DNA from 2 places in the Lacinutrix sp. MEBiC02595 genome. Region 2 is predicted to be linked to the other one. Evidence: riboswitches for the same ligand, from Rfam matches in the RefSeq annotation. Region 2 holds a riboswitch; the other holds the start of a gene.
The links. Region 2 has a riboswitch for S-adenosylmethionine ahead of ACVCZW_RS06020 (O-acetylhomoserine aminocarboxypropyltransferase/cysteine synthase family protein). Riboswitches for the same ligand answer to the same signal wherever they lie in the genome.
Positions count from the first base shown of each region.

Region 1: it holds a riboswitch for S-adenosylmethionine, as region 2 does, so the genes downstream of both, ACVCZW_RS06905 (Na+/H+ antiporter NhaC family protein) here and ACVCZW_RS06020 (O-acetylhomoserine aminocarboxypropyltransferase/cysteine synthase family protein) in region 2, are expected to answer to the same signal.

Region 1 is NZ_JBSHNU010000201.1:120,591-124,014, reverse strand. It holds gene ACVCZW_RS06910 (DUF2892 domain-containing protein) at 1-62, shown strand, start outside; gene ACVCZW_RS06905 (Na+/H+ antiporter NhaC family protein) at 66-1,376, opposite strand; SAM-I-IV-variant riboswitch at 1,423-1,518, opposite strand; gene ACVCZW_RS06900 (lytic transglycosylase domain-containing protein) at 1,678-2,607, opposite strand; gene ACVCZW_RS06895 (alpha/beta hydrolase) at 2,665-3,327, opposite strand.
Region 2 is NZ_JBSHNU010000200.1:40,296-43,719, reverse strand. It holds gene thrA (bifunctional aspartate kinase/homoserine dehydrogenase I) at 1-141, opposite strand, end outside; gene ACVCZW_RS06020 (O-acetylhomoserine aminocarboxypropyltransferase/cysteine synthase family protein) at 169-1,461, opposite strand; SAM riboswitch class I at 1,583-1,705, opposite strand; gene ACVCZW_RS06015 (hypothetical protein) at 1,813-3,357, opposite strand.

The DNA.
Region 1 (3,424 bases), on a different contig from region 2:
CACCAAATCAACATTATGGTCAAGGTGGTTCTATGCGTTCGCAAAAAAGAAAAAGTAGATAATTCTTATTGAATTACCTGTTTTTTATTCGTTCTAAAAAAAATAAATAAAATGGTACTTACTAATAGTAATAGTAAGTACCATGTATTTTCTACCAAATCGATATAGCTAATTTTGCTTTGAGAAAAGCTTAAAATCATTAAGACTTGTGCCCCATAAGGCAATAGTCCTTGCGTAATACAAGCAAAAACATCTAGAATAGAAGCTGTTTTCTTATTATCTAAAGCATATTCATCATTAATAGTTTTAGCAATAGACCCCGCTATAATAATAGATACCGTATTATTAGCAATAGCAACATTTATGGTACTTACTAAGCCTGCAATACCAAATTGAGCAGATTTTTTACTTTTAATTAAGGTTTTAATTTTATTTAAAACATACTCTATTCCTCCATTTTTTTCTACTAAAGCAGCCAAACCTCCTGTTAATAAAGAAAGTAAAAATATTTCGGTCATACTAGTAAACCCAGAATATGCAATTTTGGTAGATTCTATCAGTGTAAAGTCTCCATAAAACAAGCCTAATATACCTCCAGAAATAATTCCTAAAAGAAGGGTTACAAAAACATTTACTCCAAAAACGGAAAGTATAATAACTAAAATATAAGGTAGTATTTTTATTACAGAGTAGTTGTAAATTACATCTTCCGTAATATTACTTTCCAAATCAAAACCTTGAACCACTAAAATTATAGAAGTAATAATAGCTGCTGGAAGTGCTATTTTTATATTCTCTTTAAACTTATCACTCATTTTACAACCCAGAGATTGTGTTGCTGCAATAGTAGTATCAGATATTACCGACAAATTATCTCCAAACATAGAACCACCTAGTAATGCACCACAAAGTACTGCTAGCGATGTTCCTCCTTGATCTGCAATTCCTATAACAATTGGTGCTAAGGTAACAATCGCACCTACTGAGGTTCCCGTAGAAACAGATAAAAAAGCTGCAATAATAAACACACCAAAATAAATATACTCAATAGCTATAAAGTCTAAACCTAGATTTACAATAGCATCCACACTTCCTGTAGCTTTAGTAATAGCCGCAAAAGCTCCTGCTAATAAATAGATTAAACACATGGTTAGTATTTTATCATCTCCACAGCCTTTTAAAAGGGTTTTAATTTTAGAGTTAACCGATTGTTTAAACATTAAAAAGGCGACTATAATACCCAAGATAACTGCTATAGGAGCTGGAAGTGCATAAAAGTCGTTTTGGTATAAACCAACGCCTAAAAAAGTAAATACAAATACAAATAAGGGAATTAGTGCTTTAAAACTTGGTGTAATGTGATTAGGTTTTGCCATTTTTCTTTTTAATGTTAAGAAGACAAAAAGCAAATAGAGAAGAAATTGAATTAACATTTTTTCCAAAATATTGGCTTATCGCTTTAGCACCTTGCTTGTTATTGCAGGTTGCTATCTCCTTTCGAGATTCTTGATAATTAATTTAAGTCGGCAAATATATAGGAATAAATACTTGGTACGCCCTTAAATTAGATAATTTTAACAAACTATTTAGTAAATGAAAGATTGCTTCATTTTTAAACAAAAAAAAGGAATAGCTTTACACTTAAAGCTATTCCTTTTTTTATAAACACCTATTTATTTAAGGGTTCGTTTTATAATACCCTTCACGCGGAATATCTATTAAATATTTTTTTCTAGATGCGTTATTTAATTTTGGTTCACGCAACCACGGATTGTGTATTTTAAGAATTTTGTAGTTTATACCAAATCCTTTAGCAAAACTTGCAAAATCGGTTACCACAGTATCTACTTCTACTTTATAAGTAGGTATATAACTATAAAGATCTTTATCTCTAAAATTAAAACCATATTTATCTGGATGACTTAAAATTTCTTTTAATGCCACAATTCTAAATACATAACGCCCCGTTTCTTCTCCTAAAAGTAAATCGTAATAACCAGAGACATCTTGTTCTTTTAACCTTCGTGCCATTCCAGCCATTCCAGCATTATATCCAGCAGCTGCAAGCGTCCAAGAGCCTAATTTCTCTTTAGATTTTTTTAAGTACACACAAGCAACCTCTGTTGCTAATTCAATATTATAGCGTTCATCTACATTATCATTTACTTCTAAACCATATTCTCTTCCGGTACCTTTCATTATTTGCCAAACCCCACTTGCTCCAGCATGTGATCTTGCATTTGTTAGTCCGCTCTCAATAACTGCTAAGTATTTAAAATCGTCAGGAATACCATGTTTTGCAAGAATAGGTTCTATTATAGGAAAGTATTTTCGTGCACGTTTAAACATTAAAAACCCATTAGATTGCCAGTATGTATTTACTAACAATTCTCTATCCATACGTTCTAAAATATCTGGATTATGTAATGGGACTTGCTCTCCTGCAAAATCCAAATAACTAGGGACTTGTAACGCGTAAACGTTATAATCGTTTATTATCTTTTTTTCAAAATTCTCATCCGTTGGCGCATCTTGCAATGCAAAAACACACATCCCGCATATCCCAAATAACCCAACTAGTGCGAGTGCATTTTTAATCCTTTTCATAGTCCTTGATTTTTTTTTATAAAGTTAAATAATATCTAGCAAAATTTACGCCAGAAATTACTGTAATATCAATTTTGGCAAATTTTCATTAAACCACTTATATTTATTAATAATCATGATATGCGTTCCTCCTTTAACAGTGATACAATCTGTAATATGTTTATATGGAAAAACCATGTCTTTATCCCCATGAATATGAATCACTCCTGGTATTGGTTTATCTTGCTGCCAACATACTACTTGCTCAATTGCCCAATCTAAATAGGCAGTGCTAGTTACTGACATATATTTTTTATAAAGCTCTACTCTTTTCGCCACACTTTTACCAAATGTATATTTTGCTATGGCATCTATATTACCAGCTAAACTAGTTGGTAAAATTTTATAAGCTTTGGTATGCTTTGCAAGTTTCATACGTTTTGGCAACTCATGCATAGTTTTCACAGAAGATACAACAAAAAGTTTTCGTAGCTTAATATGCTTACTCATTTCTTGCACTAAGATACCTCCAAAAGAAACACCTAGTAAAACCACATTATCCTCTTTAATAAAAAGCGTCATACGTTTTGCATAATCACTTATAGATTCATTTTTATGAGGAATTACCCATTCTAACCAATGTATTTGAAACTGGTCTTCTGGCAATTTTATATTTTCAAAAATAGTAGGATTAGCAGCCATTCCAGGCATTAAATACACATGTATAAGTTCTTGATTCATTAGTTTTTAAGTTCTTAATAACTATAAATAACCGATTAATTTTCGTAAATTTACTGCACAAAACTATGCAAAAAAGTTTTGACTCCTTATTTTTCTA
Region 2 (3,424 bases):
TCCGAAAATTTGATACGACAATTCCACATCCTGATTCACGCCAGAAGCAAGTTGGAAACCAGAAATTTTTATGTAATGCAATGCAGCCATTATTACGTTTGGAGTAGTTAGAAATGCTACGCAAAAAATATTACGCCGCATTTATTTATGAACACGAATGAAGATGTATTAAGCCAGAACTGTTTTCTTTAAAACTTGAAAAGCTTCTTTTAAATCTGCTTTTAAGTCTTCAATATTTTCAATCCCAACAGACAAACGAATTAAATCTTTTGTAACTCCTGCTGATTCTTGAATTTCATCACTTAGCTGCTGGTGCGTTGTACTTGCTGGATGAATAATTAAGGATTTTGTATCGCCAATATTAGCCAGTAAAGAGAAAAGTTTTGTCGTATCTGCAATTTTTTTAGCAGACTCATAACCGCCATCTACGCCAAAAGTTACCACACCACTTTGTCCGTTTGGCAAATACTTTCTAGCCAAGTCTCTATATTTACTAGTTTCCAATCCTGGATAATTCACCCAATTTACTTCAGGTTGTTCTTGTAACCATTTTGCTAATTCGAGTGCATTTTGACTATGTTTCTTAATACGTAATTCTAAAGTCTCTAAACCTTGAATGATTTGAAAAGCATTAAAAGGACTCAATGCAGCACCATAATCACGAAGACCTTCAATTCGAACTTTTGCAATAAAAGCTGCTGCTCCAATAGCTTCGCTATATACTAAACCATGATAACCTGCAGAAGGCTCTGTGAATTCCGGGAATTTTCCGTTCGTCCAATCAAAAGTTCCAGCGTCGATAATAATTCCGCCAAGGGAAGTTCCGTTACCAGTAATATATTTTGTTAGCGAGTGAATTACAATGTTTGCACCATATGCTATTGGATTTAATAAATATGGAGTTGCCACGGTATTATCTACAATTAAAGGCACTTTACTACTTTTAGCTTCTTTAGAAATAGCTTCTAGATCTAAAACATCTAATTTTGGATTCCCTAAAGATTCTACAAAAAACGCTCTTGTATTCTCTTGGGTTGCATTTTTAAAATTTTCGGCATCAGAAGGATCTACAAAAGTGGTTGTAATACCGTGTCTTGGTAGCGTAACACTTAATAGATTATAGGTTCCTCCATACAAACTGCTCGATGCCACAATATGATCCCCTGCTTTTAAAAGTGTAAGTAATGTTGTAGAAATAGCTGCTGTTCCAGAAGCTGTTGCTACTGCTGCAATTCCGCCTTCCAAGGCAGCTAATCGTTGTTCTAAAATATCGTTTGTAGGATTATTTAATCGGGTATAAATAAAGCCTGGAACCGAAAGATTGAATCTTCCTGCTGCATCATCCGAATCGTTAAAAACATAAGATGTTGTTTGATAAATTGGAACGGCTCTGGTTCCTCCTGTTTTACTAACGTCGTGTCCTGCGTGCAACGCTTTGGTTGCGAATTTTTGTGTACTCATTTTTCTAAGTTTTTTTGAATTAAAATAAATTAAACCAAAAGCCAAATAAGCCTCGTTAGAAGCGTACTTAATAGAAAAATGTTAAAAAGAAAATACTAATTACAGATGGGTAATTAGATTTGAGTTATCTATCCAATATTTCGATTAATGAATCGAAAATTAAGTAGAATTTAGCACCTTCTTAGTAAATCTAAGGGTTGCTAAGGCTTCAACGAGTCTATCTCTCCGCCTTTCTTGATAACATTTCAGTAAGTGTTTGAACTTTGTGAGCACAAATATTGCATCACAAAAGTTTAATATCCAAATTTTTAAAGCTTTTTTTATTTCTTTTTTTTGAAATCAGATAAAAATCTAAGCATAGTTTTCAATATACTTGTCTTTGATAACCTGACCTACAGGCTTATTTTCAATTTTACTTTCCAGCCAAGAAATAATATCTAAATATAAAAATGCACGACGTTCATACGGATGATCTTCATATTGTTTTAAAACTTCTAATAGTTTTTTAAACTCTTTTTTAAGGTCTTGCGGATAAATATCTTGTAAACCTCTAATGAATTTTATCATCTCTTTTTGCACTTCATGCAAATCATTCATCTTGATTAAAAATTTATAAGTACTTCTTAACAAGGTTTCTAAATGATAATCTAAACCCGCTTCATAATGCGCAACAAGATTTAAAACTCTAGAAAAACAGAGCAAATCTTCTCGCATGGAAAGTGTTTTATTGGATATAATTTTATCTAAATATTTAATACATTCTTTATTATTCCCTGCTCCAAAATGCATACTTGCAAACTTGTAATAGAAAACCATTTTATGGTGTGCATCAATTTTAGTTTTGAATGGAATTAGCTCCTTTTCTATTTGAGGAATAAGCGACAAACCTTCGTCAAAACTACCATCGATAAAGTGTCCATTTATTTTATGAAAATTAGTATATAGAAAAACTAAGCTTGCTACATTTTCGTCTTTAGGGAAGTTTTCTGCATGAACTGCAGATTGAAACTCGTTTAGTTTTTCAAGAAATTTGGGTTTATTTCTAATAAAAAATATAGCCTCTAAAAGATAGTTATTTCCTTTTAAAAAGAAAACTGGATTTAGATTTATCATACTTGGATTCTGATAAAATAAATCCACCCATTTGGAAGCATATTTATAACAATTTAAAAAATCTTGTAACAAAAAGCTATACCATAAATGCGCTTTATAAAACCATAATTTCTCTCTAAAACCTACTTTAGCTATATTAAATTTGGGAAGCCTTTTATTAAAATAATCGGTTACTAAAAGGCTTTCTTCTTCGTTTTTAACATAACCTGTTTTTAAGATTATACTATATAATTGAAGTGATAAATTCGACAATTTACTAGCAATAACATTTAACGAACTAATCTCTTTTGCTTGCATTGCCAATGCATCTGCACGTGTACTTATACTTCGCGTAATGTATTGGGATTCGATTATTTTTTCTAATTCAATAATCTCAAAAGCAGCATTTTTTTCTTCGTTAACAATTGCCAACTCTTTTGCCTTATCCAGAATTTTTAGACTTTGTTTATACAATCCTTTATGATATAGAATAGACGCAAAATCTAACTGCTCTCTAATTTGAGAACGTATATTTTGATGGGAAGGATTTAATTTTAAACTTATTAAAATCTGCTTGTACAAATGCGCTTTTACATTAGCAACCTGTTGTTTTTTAACAATACCGCTTTTAATAATGGAAGCCTCGTCATACGTTGGGGCCTTATCTAACAGGTTAAACAATTTTAAAAACTTAGAATCTGAATTTACTCCAAGTCTGCCCACATACAATTTAAATTGTCGCTTTTCAGATTTAGTTAATGACTTAACTAATAAAAATAAATTATCTTTTTGTTCTTTAGTTATCAATAGAATATTGTTTTAACTATTTGATTTTCAATGCATTAAATTAAGTTTATGCTTTTGAGCGTCG